2 regions of the Bradyrhizobium yuanmingense genome follow, and region 1 is predicted to be linked to the other one. Evidence: predicted binding sites of a transcription regulator. Region 1 holds the regulator's gene; the other holds the start of a gene.
What was found. The regulator PhoB, encoded in region 1, activates phosphate uptake and scavenging genes when phosphate is short. The targets are predictions, from matches to a motif close to TGTCATNNANCTGTCAT.
Positions count from the first base shown of each region.

Region 1 (6,639 bases):
CGTGCCCAGGCGCGAGGCATCGAAGCGCGCATAGGCGCGCAGGCGGTCCGGGGCCTTGTAGTCGACCACCAGGAACGACACCGGACCGTCGGTCTGGGCCTGAAGAATGAAGCGGCCCTCGAATTTCAGCGCCGATCCGAGCAGCGTCGTCAGCACGATGGCCTCGCCGAGCAGCTTGCCCACGGCTGCGGGATAATCGTGCTTGGTGAGGATGTCGTCGAGCGCGGGGCCAAGCCGCACCAGGCGCCCGCGCACGTCAAGCGCGTCGACCTCGTAAGGCAGCACGGCGTCATCGATCGGAACCGATGATGGCACGCGAACCGGGCCTTCAGGCCCGGTGTTCATGTCAGGAGACTGGGAAACCATGGCGCTTTATCTGGGGTCGTTCGATGCAAATTGAAAGAGGCACGCCCGCATTCCGTCGTCCGCGGAACGACGAGTGCGTAGCCCGGATGGAGCGCAGCGCAATCCGGGGGGTCTTTCCACGCGTTGAGAACCCCGGATTTCGCTGCGCTTCATCCGGGCTACAAGAAGGCTACTTCACCGCGTCGAAGCACCAGGCCAAGATGCCCTTCTGCGCGTGCAGGCGGTTTTCGGCCTCGTCGAACACGACCGATTGCGGCCCGTCGATCACCTCGTCGGTGACCTCCTCGCCGCGATGGGCCGGCAGGCAATGCATGAACAATGCGTCCGCCTTGGCCAGCGACATCAGCTTGGCATTGACCTGGTAGGGCTTGAGCACGTTGTGGCGGTGCTCGCCCTCCTTGTCGCCCATCGACACCCAGGTGTCGGTGACGACGCAATCGGCGCCGCGCACGGCGGCTTCCGGATCGGTGCCGAGCACGATCGGCGCGCCCGTCGCCTTGATCCAGTCGCGCATGGCCTTTTTCGGTGCGAGCTCCGGCGGCGTTGCGACATTGAGCTGGAATTTGAAGCGCTCGGCGGCATGGGCCCAGGACGCCAGCACGTTGTTGTCGTCGCCGGTCCAGGCCACCGTCTTGCCCTCGATCGGGCCGCGATGTTCCTCATAGGTCATGAGGTCGGCCATCACCTGGCAGGGATGCGAACGCCGCGTCAGGCCGTTGATGACGGGCACGGTGGCGTTGGCCGCAAGCTCCAGCAGCGCATCATGGTTGAGGATGCGGATCATGATGGCGTCGACATAGCGCGACAGAACCCGCGCGGTGTCGGCGATGGTCTCGCCGCGGCCGAGCTGCATCTCGGCGCCGGTGAGCATGATCGCCTCGCCGCCGAGCTGGCGCATGCCGACGTCGAACGAGACGCGGGTGCGGGTCGAGGGACGCTCGAAGATCATCGCCAGCGTCTTGCCCTCGAGCGGCCTGACCGGCTGCTGCGCCTTCTGCTTCGCCTTCATGGCGGAAGAGGCGGCGAGCATGCTCTTGAGCTCCGAGAGCGGCAGCTCGTTGATGTCCAGGAAGTGCTTGGGAGCTTTGTTGGGCGTCGTGCTCATCAGCTTGCCGCCCGCTTGGTCTGGCTGGAGGAGATCGCAGCGCAGGCGCGCTCTAACCGGCCGACGCTGTCCTCGATCTCCGCTTCCGTGACGATCAGGGGCGGCAGGAAGCGCACGACATTGTCGCCGGCCCCGACGGTGAGCAGCTTTTCGGCGCGCAGCGCCGCGACGAGATCGCCCGAGGGCACCACCGCCTTGATACCGATCAGCAGGCCCTCGCCGCGCACCTCGCTGACGATTTCGGGATGACGATCGATCACGGAGGCGAGCTTCTGCTTGAGCAGCAGCGACATCTTCTGCACGTGGTCGAAGAAGCCGGGCTTGAGCATGACATCGAGCACGGCGTTGGCAGCCGAGATCGCGAGCGGATTGCCGCCGAAGGTGGAGCCGTGCGAGCCGGGCCCCATGCCGGCCGCCGCGTCCGCGGTCGCCAGCACCGCACCGATCGGAAAGCCGCCGCCGAGCGCCTTGGCGAGCGACATCACATCCGGTGTGACGCCGGTGCGCTTGTAGGCAAAGAGCTCGCCGGTGCGGCCCATGCCGGTCTGCACCTCGTCGAAGGCGAGCAACAGGCCGCGCTCGTTACAGAGTTCGCGCAGCGCCCTCAGGAAGGCGTGAGGTGCAGAACGAACGCCACCCTCGCCCTGGATCGGCTCGATGAGAATGCCGGCGGTGTGCGGACCAATCGCCTTCTTCACGGCGTCGAGGTCGCCGTGCGGCACCTGATCGAAGCCGTCCATCGGCGGACCGAAGCCCTCGAGATATTTCGCAGAGCCGGTGGCGGCGAGCGTCGCCAGCGTGCGGCCATGGAAGGCACCCTCGAAGGTGATCATGCGGTAACGCTCCGGATGCCCCTTGGAGAAGTGATGGTGGCGCACCAGCTTGATCACGCCTTCCAGCGCCTCGGCGCCGGAATTGCAGAAGAACACGAAGTCCGCAAAGCTCTCATTGCAGAGGCGGCTTGCGAGCTTCTCGCCGTCAGGGCTCTGGAACAGGTTCGACATGTGCCAGAGCTTGGTCGCCTGCTCCTGCAACGCCTTGACCAGCGCGGGATGGACATGGCCGAGCGCATTCACCGCGACACCCGAGGTGAAATCGAGATAGCGATCGCCGTTGGTCGCGATCAGCCAGCAGCCTTCGCCGCGCTCGAAACCGAGGTCGGCCCTGGCGAAAACGGGGAGCAAATGCGGCGCTGCGCTGTTAGTCATGACGTCACTTGAATGTTGCGGACGGTGTGAGGCATGCATTGCGCGACGCACCATCGACCGGCCCCGGAAAACGAAACGTGCCGCCTTTTAAGGGCGGCACGTGGCACTATCTTATGCCTGGCAAGACGGGTGTCAATGCCGCCCGGAAAGCCTCGCGAAACGCTGATTCCGTAGTCTTGCGGTGCCGATTTTGCGGGTTTTTCACCACGGAACATGTGGAAGCGAGTCGGCGGACTCTTGCGCGGGAGTCACGCCATATTGTAGCGTTTGGACTGTCAGATACGACATCTCGTGCAGCAGTTCTGATCCCAGAAGTCCTCATGTACCGGCGTAAACGTTCGGGCGTCTTGAGCGCGCCCGGCGAGCCTTAAGGGATTCTGACGGCACGGGTTTTTCAAGGCTAAAGCATTCGCTGCGAAGGCCCCAGGATGGCAGGCGCGCAGCGAGGGAAAGGGTGCAATGACGGTTTTGACCTGGTCCGATGATCGCGTCGAGCAGCTGAAGAAGCTCTGGGAGGCCGGACTTTCGGCCAGCCAGATCGCGGCGGAGCTCGGCAATGTGACCCGCAATGCCGTGATCGGCAAGGTGCACCGGCTCGGCCTGTCCGGCCGCGCCAAGAGCCCTTCATCGGCAGCGCCGCGGCCGCGCAAGGCACGGCCCGCGCAGCATATGATGCGGGTGACCCGCCCCGTCGCGCGCGGCAACACCGCGTTGGCGCAGGCCTTCGAGGTCGAGTTGGAAGCCGAGCCGGTTACCTACGACAACGTGGTGCCGATGAGCCAGCGGCTGTCGCTGCTGGAATTGAACGAGGCGACCTGCCACTGGCCGGTCGGCGATCCCTCGAGCCCGGATTTCTTCTTCTGCGGCGGCAAGGCGCTCTCCGGCCTGCCCTATTGTGCCCAGCATTCGCGCGTGGCCTATCAGCCCGCAGCGGATCGCCGTCGCGCAGCACCGAAACCGGGCACGCGGTGAGCTTGCGGAATTCCCTGATCGCCAAGCTTTGATCGCCAAGCTTGATCGCCAAGACTGCAGCCGTCATACGATGACGGCTCCCAATCGCCCGGTGTCATCCCCGCGAATGCGGGATCCGTAACCGCGGGGCGCAATCGTTGCGCGAGATGGTCACTCCGAGTCTTCGCCAAACCACGTCCTGTGGCTAATCGCGAAGAGCGCAAGCGCTCGCGCTGAGATCCCGGGCTCACGCTGCGCGCGCCCCGGGATGACGGCCGAGATCGGCGCCGCAGTTCGCCAAACCAGCTGTCGCTGGCGCCTTACGTCTGCTCAGCCTTCGCGAAGCGATCGTCCAGCGCGTAGCCGGCGCCGCGGACGGTGCGGATCGGGTCCTGCTCGCGGCCGAGATTGAGCAGCTTGCGCAGGCGGCCGATATGCACGTCGACGGTGCGCTCGTCGATGTAGATGTCGCGGCCCCAGACGCTGTCGAGCAGCTGCTCGCGCGAGAACACGCGGCCGGGATGCTCCAGGAAGAACTCCAGCAGGCGATATTCGGTCGGACCGAGATCGATCGGCCGGCCCGAGCGCGCCACGCGGCGCTTGTCGCGGTCGAGCTCGATATCGCCATAGGCGAGCACGGTGGCGAGGCGCTCGGGACTCGCACGCCTGAGCAGGCCCTTCACGCGCGCAAGCAGCTCCGGCACCGAGAACGGCTTGACGATATAATCATCCGCGCCGGTCGCGAGCCCGCGCACCCGTTCGCTCTCCTCGCCGCGCGCGGTGAGCATGATGATCGGCAGCTGCTTGGTCTCGGGGCGGGTCCGAAGCCGCCGGCACAGCTCGATGCCTGACAGGCCCGGCAGCATCCAGTCGAGCACGATCAGATCGGGAATGTGCTCCTTGAGGCGGGTGTCGGCGTCATCGCCGCGCATCACCGTCTCGACGTCATAGCCGTCGCCTTCGAGGTTGTAGCGAAGAAGCTCGGTGAGAGCTTCCTCGTCCTCAACCACCATAATGCGTGCGCCCATGTGGTCGTAGCTCCTTAAGTCGTCAGGTGTTCGGCACCGTCGTGGCGAAGGTCGTCATGTCGCCCTTCGGCCGCTTGTCGGTGATCGCCTGGCCCTCGATCATGTAGAACACGGTCTCGGCGATGTTGGTGGCGTGGTCGCCGATCCGCTCGATGTTCTTGGCACAGAACATCAGGTGGATGCAGAACGAGATGTTGCGCGGATCCTCCATCATGTAGGTGAGGAGCTCGCGGAACAGCGAGGTGCAGATGGCGTCGACTTCTTCGTCGCCCTTCCACACCGCCATCGCCGCCGGCAGGTCGTGCGCGGCATAGGCGTCCAGTACCGACTTGACCTGCTGCTGCACGAGGTCGGTCATGTGCTCCAGGCCGCGGAACAGCTTGAGCGGATGGAAATCCGTCTCCAGCGCCGCGACGCGCTTGCCCATGTTCTTGGCGAGATCGCCGATGCGCTCGAGATCGGTCGCAACGCGCATCGCGCCGACGATCTCGCGCAGGTCGACGGCCATCGGCTGGCGGCGGGCGATGGTGAGCACGGCGCGCTCCTCGATGCGCTTCTGCAGCGCGTCGAGCTCGACGTCGGTGGCGACGACGCGCTGGCCGAGCGCGACGTCGCGGCGGATCAGCGCGTCGACGGAATCGACGATCATGCGCTCGGCGATGCCGCCCATCTCGGCGACCAGGCGGGTGAGCTCCTGAAGGTCGCTGTCGAAAGCCTTTACGGTATGTTCAGAACCCATGTTCCGTCTCCTCAGCCGAACCGGCCGGTGATGTAATCCTGCGTGCGCCGATCGCTCGGCGACGTGAAGATCTTGCTGGTGTCGTCGAACTCGATCAACTCGCCGAGATACATGAAGGCGGTCTTGTCGGAAACGCGCGCCGCCTGCTGCATGTTGTGGGTGACGATCGCGATCGTGTAGTTCTCGGACAATTCCTGGATCAGCTCCTCGACCTTGGCGGTCGAGATCGGGTCGAGCGCCGAGCAGGGCTCGTCAAACAGGATCACCTCGGGCCGCACCGCGACGGTGCGGGCGATGCAGAGGCGCTGCTGCTGGCCGCCGGAGAGCGACAGGCCGGAGGCATTGAGCTTGTCCTTGACCTCGTTCCACAGCGCGCCACCGCGCAGCGCCTTCTCGACGCGGTCGTCCATCTCGGACTTGGAGATCTTCTCGTAGAGACGAATGCCGAAGGCGATGTTCTCGTAGATCGTCATCGGGAACGGCGTCGGCTTCTGGAACACCATGCCGACCCGGGCGCGGAGTAGGTTGAGGTCGAGCTTGGGGTCGAGGATGTTGGTATGGTCGAGCAACAGCTGACCGTCGGCGCGCTGGCCCGGATAGAGATCGTACATCCGGTTGAAGATGCGCAGCAGGGTGGACTTGCCGCAGCCGGACGGGCCGATGAACGCCGTGACGCGGTTGGTGCCGAGCGCCAGGTTGATGTTCTTCAGCGCGTGGTGGTCGCCGTAGTAGAAGTTGAGGTTGCGCGCCGTGACCTTGGCGGGCGCCTCGGGCAGGGGCTGCGAGCCGGGATGAACGGACGGTGCGCTGACGGAAACAGACATTTCACTCATTTTGCAGTCCTCTCGGCGCCAAGGATGCGCGCGCCAATGTTAAGGGCAAGCACGGTCAGGGTGATCAACAGCGCGCCGCTCCAGGCGAGTTGCTTCCAATACTCGTAGGGGCTCTGCACGAAGTTGTTGATGGTGACAGGCAGGTTCGCCATCGTCTTGTTCAGGCCGAGGCTGAAGAACTGGTTCGACAGCGCCGTGAACAACAGCGGCGCGGTCTCGCCGGCGACGCGGGCGGTCGCCAGCAGCACGCCGGTGATGAGGCCGGAGCGCGCGGCACGATAGGCGATGCGCTTGATCACCAGCGAGCGCGGCAGGCCGAGCGCGCTGGCAGCTTCGCGCAACGGATTCGGCACCAGCAGTAGCATGTCTTCGGTGGTGCGCACGACGACCGGGATCACGATGACGGCAA
Region 1 is NZ_CP104173.1:7,006,355-7,012,993, forward strand. Features, by position in the region: gene N2605_RS32530 (Hsp33 family molecular chaperone) at 1-366, opposite strand, end outside; gene argF (ornithine carbamoyltransferase) at 536-1,471, opposite strand; gene N2605_RS32540 (aspartate aminotransferase family protein) at 1,471-2,679, opposite strand; gene N2605_RS32545 (GcrA family cell cycle regulator) at 3,139-3,651, shown strand; gene phoB (phosphate regulon transcriptional regulator PhoB) at 3,951-4,658, opposite strand; gene phoU (phosphate signaling complex protein PhoU) at 4,681-5,397, opposite strand; gene pstB (phosphate ABC transporter ATP-binding protein PstB) at 5,409-6,230, opposite strand; gene pstA (phosphate ABC transporter permease PstA) at 6,227-6,639, opposite strand, start outside.

Region 2 (6,639 bases), 3.9 Mb from region 1:
GGCACGCTCCTTGGTGTAGCCGAGGTAGAACTCGTTCCGGGCGAGATAGACAGGATCGCCGTCGACGTCGTCGGCAATGCTCGAATTATTGGCGGCGATGAAGCTGTCGAGCTTCTTGCGGTCCTCCGAGGAGACCCAGCGCGCCAGCTGGAACTCGCTGACCTCGAATTCGACCGGCAGCGAATATTCCGCCTCGAGCCGGGCCTTGAGAACATCGAGCTGCAGCGCGCCGACCACCCCGACCAGCGCCGGGGCGCCGTCGCGGGGGCGGAACACCTGCACCACGCCCTCTTCCGACATCTGCTGCAGCGCTTCCTTCAGCTTCTTCGCCTTCATCGCGTCGGTGAGACGGACACGGCGGACGATTTCCGGCGCGAAGCTCGGCACGCCGACGAAGTTGAAATCCTCGCCCTCGGTCAGCGTATCGCCGATGCGCAGCGTGCCGTGGTTGGGAATGCCGACGACGTCGCCGGCGAAGGCTTCGTCCGCGACCGAGCGGTCCTGTGCGAAGAAGAATTGCGGGCTCGACAGCGGCATGCTCTTGCCGGTGCGCACGAGCTTGGCCTTCATGCCGCGGCTGAGCTTGCCCGAACACAGGCGCGCAAACGCGATGCGGTCGCGGTGGTTGGGATCCATGTTGGCCTGGATCTTGAACACGAAGGCGCTCATCCTGGGATCGGTGGCCTCGACCTTGCGCTGGTCGCTGTCCTGCGCGCGCGGCTCGGGCGCAAACTTGCCGAGGCCCTCCAGGAGGTCTCCGACGCCGAAATTACGCAGCGCGCTGCCGAAATAGACCGGCGTCAGATGTCCCTCGCGGAACGCGTCCAGCTCGAACGGCTTCGACGCCTCGGTGACGAGCTCGAGCTCGTCCTTCACGGCGGAGACGTCGAGATTGGCGTTGAGCTTGGCGAGCTCTTCGATCTCGATCTCGAGCGCCGCGCCGGTCTTGGCGCCGCCGCCTTCGAGCAGGCGCACGCCGCCATTGACGACGTCATAGGTGCCGAGGAAGTCGCGGCCGCGGCCGACCGGCCAGGTCATCGGCGTGGTGTCGAGCGCCAGCGTCTTCTCGATCTCGTCGAGCAGCTCGAACACGTCGCGGCTCTCGCGGTCCATCTTGTTGATGAAGGTGATGATCGGGATGTCGCGCAGACGGCACACCTCGAACAGCTTTCGGGTGCGCGCCTCGATACCCTTGGCCGCGTCGATCACCATCACGGCGGAATCGACCGCCGTCAGCGTGCGATAGGTGTCCTCCGAAAAGTCCTCGTGGCCCGGCGTGTCCAGCAGGTTGAAGACGAGGCCTTCGAACTCGAAGGTCATCACCGAGGTCACCACCGAGATGCCGCGTTCGCGCTCGATCTTCATCCAGTCCGAACGCGTGTTGCGCCGCTCGCCTTTGGCCTTGACCTGGCCGGCGAGGTTGATAGCGCCGCCGAACAGCAGCAGCTTTTCGGTCAGCGTGGTCTTGCCGGCGTCGGGATGGGAGATGATCGCAAAGGTCCGCCGCCTCGCCACCTCGGCGGCAAGCGGGGAACGGGCCGGCGATTCGGCTGTGGTGGCGGCGATGTCGGACATGGCGGGAGCGTGTGGCAGGGAAAACGGGCCTGATCAAGCCTCATTTGGTGATTGCGAAGGTTTCCGGCCAGCCCCATATCCCCGTTTTGGGAGGACGACCTCCCTGCCCATCAGCACACCAGCCGCGGGGACGACCCTGCCTTGAATGGAGGGTCGTCATGGCCTGGAGCATCCTGTTCGTCGCCGGTCTCCTCGAGATCACCTGGGCCATCGGCCTGAAATACACCGAGGGCTTTAGCAAGCTTGTCCCGTCCGCGGTCACGCTCGCGGCCATGGCCGGCAGCGTCATCCTGCTCGGATTTGCGCTCAAATCCCTGCCCGTCGGAACCGCCTATGCGGTCTGGACCGGCATCGGCGCGGTCGGCACCGCGACGCTCGGCATGGTTCTGTTCGGCGAGCCGGCGACGGCCTTCCGCCTCGCCAGCATCGGCCTGATCGTCGCCGGCATCATCGGACTGAAGCTCGTCACTTGACGAGCTGGACCACCCACCAGGTCAGCGCGGCCACGATGCCTGAGGCCGGGATCGTGATCACCCAGGCATAGACGATGGAGCTTGCGACGTTCCAGCGCACGGCCGAGACGCGGCGGGCGGCGCCGACGCCGACGATGGCGCCGGTGATGGTGTGGGTGGTCGAGACAGGAACCCCGAGGTAGGTCGCCATGAACAGAGTCACCGCGCCCCCGGTCTCGGCGCAAAAGCCCTGCATCGGGGTCAATTTCGTGATGCGCAGGCCCATGGTGCGGACGATGCGCCAGCCGCCCATCAGCGTGCCCAGCGCCATCGCCGCCTGGCACGACAGCACCACCCAGAACGGCACCGAGAACTCGCTGCCGAGATGGCCCTGCGAATAGAGCAACACCGCGATGATGCCCATGGTCTTCTGCGCGTCGTTGCCGCCATGGCCGAGCGAATAGAGCGACGCGGAGACGAATTGCAGGATGCGGAAGGCGCGGTCGACCGCGAACGGCGTCGAGCGCACCGAGGCCCAGGACACGATCGCAACCAGCGCCATTGCGAGCAGGAAGCCAACCAGCGGCGACAGCACGATGGCCAACACGGTCTTGGACAGGCCGCTCCACACCGCGGCCGAAATACCGGCCTTGGCCAAGCCGCCGCCGACTAGCCCGCCGATCAGCGCGTGCGACGACGACGATGGAATGCCGAGCGCCCAGGTCACGAGGTTCCAGACGATGGCGCCGACGAGGGCTGCGAAGATCACCTGGGCGTCGACGACCGCGGGATCGATGATGCCTGTGCCGATGGTCTGGGCGACGTGCAGCCCGAACACCAGGAACGCGATGAAATTGAAGAACGCGGCCCAAAACACCGCGAATTGCGGCCGCAGCACTCGGGTCGAGACGATGGTCGCGATCGAATTGGCGGCGTCGTGCAGGCCGTTCAGGAAGTCGAACAGCAGAGCGACGGCGATCAAGCCGACCAGGACGGGAAAAGCCAACGCAGCATCCACGGCGGCCCTGCCCTACACTTGCTCGATGACGATGCTGTTGATCTCGTTGGCGACGTCGTCGAAGCGGTCGGCGACCTTCTCGAGATGGTCGTAAATCTCGACGCCTACGATGAAGTCCATCGCATTGCCGTCGCGATGCTTGAGGAACAGCTCCTTCAGGCCGATGTCGTGGAGATCGTCGACACGGCCCTCGAGCTTGCCGAGCTCCTCGGTGATCGCGGTCAGCATGGCGACGTTCTTGCCGATCTCCTGCATCAGCGGCAGCGCACGGCCGACCAGATTGGCGCATTCGATCAAGAGTCCGCCGATCTCGCGCATCGGCGGCTCGAAACTGCGCACCTCGAACAGCATCACGGCCTTGGCCGTCTGCTGCATCTGGTCGATGGCATCGTCCAGCGACGTGATCAGGTTCTTGATGTCGCCGCGGTCGAACGGGGTGATGAAGGTGCGGCGCACCGCCGTCAGCACCTCGCGGGTGATATTGTCGGCGTCGTTCTCGAACTGGTTGACGCGCTGGCAATAGACCGGCGTCTCCTCGCCCCCGTTGAGCATGCCCTGGAGCGCGACCGCGCCCTGGATCACGGTCTGGGCATGGCGGTCGAACAGGTCGAAGAACCGCTCTTCCCTGGGCAGGAACGCACGAAACCATCGCATCATGGGGACAAACTACCGGTTGGAAAATGGTCAGGCCCGCAAGGGCTGTCACAAAACTGTCATAGACCATTTTCGATCCGCGCGCGTGTCGCCTCACGCCCGCGGAGCCGGATCATCCACCGCTTTCATGCATCAATGAAACTGATGCAATACCAGTTACTTAGAGCGATCGCCGGAAGTAATGCGCGATTTCGCCGACGACGCCGCGGCGGAAGGTGAGCACGCAGACCACGAAGATCGCGCCTTGGATCACCGTCACCCACTGGCCGAAGCCGGCCAGATATTGCTGCATGGCGATGATCACGAAGGCGCCGACCACGGGACCGAAAACGGTGCCGAGCCCGCCGACCAGCGTCATCAGCACGACCTCGCCCGACATCGTCCAGTGCACGTCGGTGAGCGAAGCGTTCTGCGCCACGAACACCTTCAGCGCACCGGCAAGTCCGGCGAGCGTCCCCGACAGCACGAAGGCCAGGAACTTGTATTGGTCGGTGCGGTAGCCGAGCGAGATCGCGCGCTGCTCGTTCTCGCGGATCGATTTCAGCACCTCGCCGAACGGCGAGTTGATGATGCGGAAGATCAGGAGGAAGCCGGCGAGGAAGCCGACCAGCACGACATAGTACAGCACCGTCGGCTTGGACAGATCGAGCACGCCGAACATGCGTCCCTGCGGGATGCCCTGGATGCCGTCCTCACCATGGGTGAACGGGGCCTGGAGATAGATGAAGTACAGGAGCTGCGACAGCGCCAGCGTGATCATCGAGAAATAGATGCCCTGGCGTCGGATCGAGATGTAGCCGGTGACGATCGAGAGCACGAACGCCGCGGCGACGCCGACGAGAATGCCGAGCTCGGGCGGCAGCGCCCAGACCTTCAGCGCATGCGCGCTGCAATAGCCGGCCGTGCCCAGAAACATCGCGTGGCCGAACGACAGCAAGCCGCCATAGCCGACCAGCAGATTGAAGGCGCAGGCGAGCAGCGCAAAGCACAGCGCCTGCATCACGAAGAACGGATAGACGCCCGTGAACGGCACCGCTGCGAGCAGCAGCGCCATCACTGCGAATACAATCATCTCGTCGCGCATTGCGCGCGGGGTCACAGGAAGCGTGTCGTCCGTCAGGGTTGTCATCTCAGGCCGCCCTTCCCGTCAATCCCGTCGGCTTCACCAGCAGCACCAGCACCATCAGCACGAACACGACGGTGTTGGAGGCCTCGGGGTAGAAATACTTGGTCAGGCCCTCGATCACGCCGAGCGCAAAGCCGGTGATGATGGAGCCCATGATCGAGCCCATGCCGCCGATCACCACCACCGCGAACACGACGATGATGAGGTCGGCACCCATCAGCGGCCGCACCTGGTTGATCGGCGCCGAGAGCACGCCGGCAAGCGCGGCAAGGCCGACGCCGAGACCGTAAGTGAGCGTGATCATGCGCGGCACGTTGATGCCGAAGGCACGCACCAGCGTCGGATTTTCAGTGGCGGCGCGCAGGTAGGCGCCGAGCTGCGTCTTCTCGATGAGAAACCAGGTCGCAAGGCACACCGCCAGCGAGAACACGACGACCCAGCCGCGGTAGATCGGCAGGAACATGAAGCCGAGATTCATGCCGCCCCTGAGCTGCTCGGGAATGGCGTAAGGCAGGCCCGAGGAGCCGAAATAGTTCTGGAACACGCCCTGCACGATCAGCGCGATGCCGAAGGTCAGGAGCAGGCCGTAGAGATGATCGAGCCCGGTTAGCCATTGCAGCATGGTCCGTTCCAGGATCATGCCGAAGATGCCGACGATGATCGGCGCCAGCAGCAGCGCCCACCAATAATTGATGCCACCAAGGTTCAACAGGAAATAGGCGACGAAGGCGCCCATCATGTAGAGCGCGCCGTGGGCGAAATTGATGATGTTGAGCATGCCGAAGATGACGGCAAGCCCGAGACTGAGCAGCGCGTAGAACGAGCCGTTGATCAGTCCCACCAGTAGCTGAGCGTAGAGAGCCTGCATCGATCCCGCACCCGGTCCCTTCTATTCCTCAAAGACAGGCCGGCGCCGTTGCGCGCCGGCCCGCATCGTTCACCGTTACTTCTTCACCAGCGGACAGGCGCTTTCCGACAGCGGCCGGAAGGCCAGGTCGCCGGGGGTCGTGCCGATCAGCTTGTAATAGTCCCAGGGGCCCTTGGATTCCTCGGGCTTCTTGACCTCGAACAGATAGGCCGGATGCAGCTTGCGACCGTCCGCACGGATCGTTCCCTTGCCGAACAACGCATCGTCGGTCGGCATCTCCTTCATCTTGGCGACCACCTTGGCCCCGTCATGCGGATTGCCGCCCATCGCCTCCAGCGCCTTGAAGTAGTGCAGCAGGCCCGAATAGACGCCGGCCTGCACCATCGAGGGCATCGCCTTGTTCTTCATCCGCTCGGAAAAGCGTTTGGAGAAGGCGCGCGTGCCGTCGTTCATGTCCCAATAGAAGGTCTCGGTGAAATTCAAGCCCTGCGCCACCTTCAGACCGAGCGAGTGCACGTCGGTGATGAAGAGCAGCAGACCCGCAAGCTTCTGGCCGCCCGAGACGATGCCGAACTCGGACGCCTGCTTGATGGTGTTGGTGGTGTCGCCGCCGGCATTCGCCATGCCGATGATCTTGGCTTTGGAGGCCTGCGCCTGAAGCAGGAAGGACGAGAAGTCAGCGGTATTCAGGGGATGCTTGACGTTGCCGATCACCTTGCCGCCCGACTTCACCACCACCGCGGCGGTGTCGCGCTCGAGGGCATGGCCAAAGGCGTAGTCCGCGGTGAGAAAATACCAGGTGTCGCCGCCCGCCTTCACCAGCGCCTGCCCGGTACTGTTGGCCAGCATATAGGTATCATAGACCCAGTGGACCGTATTCGGCGAGCATTGCGCGTTGGTGAGATCCGACGTCGCCGCACCTGTGTTGATCAGGATGGAATTCTTC
Region 2 is NZ_CP104173.1:3,088,235-3,094,873, reverse strand. Features, by position in the region: gene N2605_RS14350 (peptide chain release factor 3) at 1-1,575, opposite strand, end outside; gene sugE (quaternary ammonium compound efflux SMR transporter SugE) at 1,734-2,048, shown strand; gene N2605_RS14340 (inorganic phosphate transporter) at 2,041-3,045, opposite strand; gene N2605_RS14335 (DUF47 domain-containing protein) at 3,058-3,702, opposite strand; gene N2605_RS14330 (branched-chain amino acid ABC transporter permease) at 3,860-4,828, opposite strand; gene N2605_RS14325 (branched-chain amino acid ABC transporter permease) at 4,830-5,693, opposite strand; gene N2605_RS14320 (ABC transporter substrate-binding protein) at 5,769-6,639, opposite strand, start outside.
Region 2: a site for PhoB is predicted at 3,746-3,762, ahead of N2605_RS14335 (DUF47 domain-containing protein). Genes of this name have one in related genera too.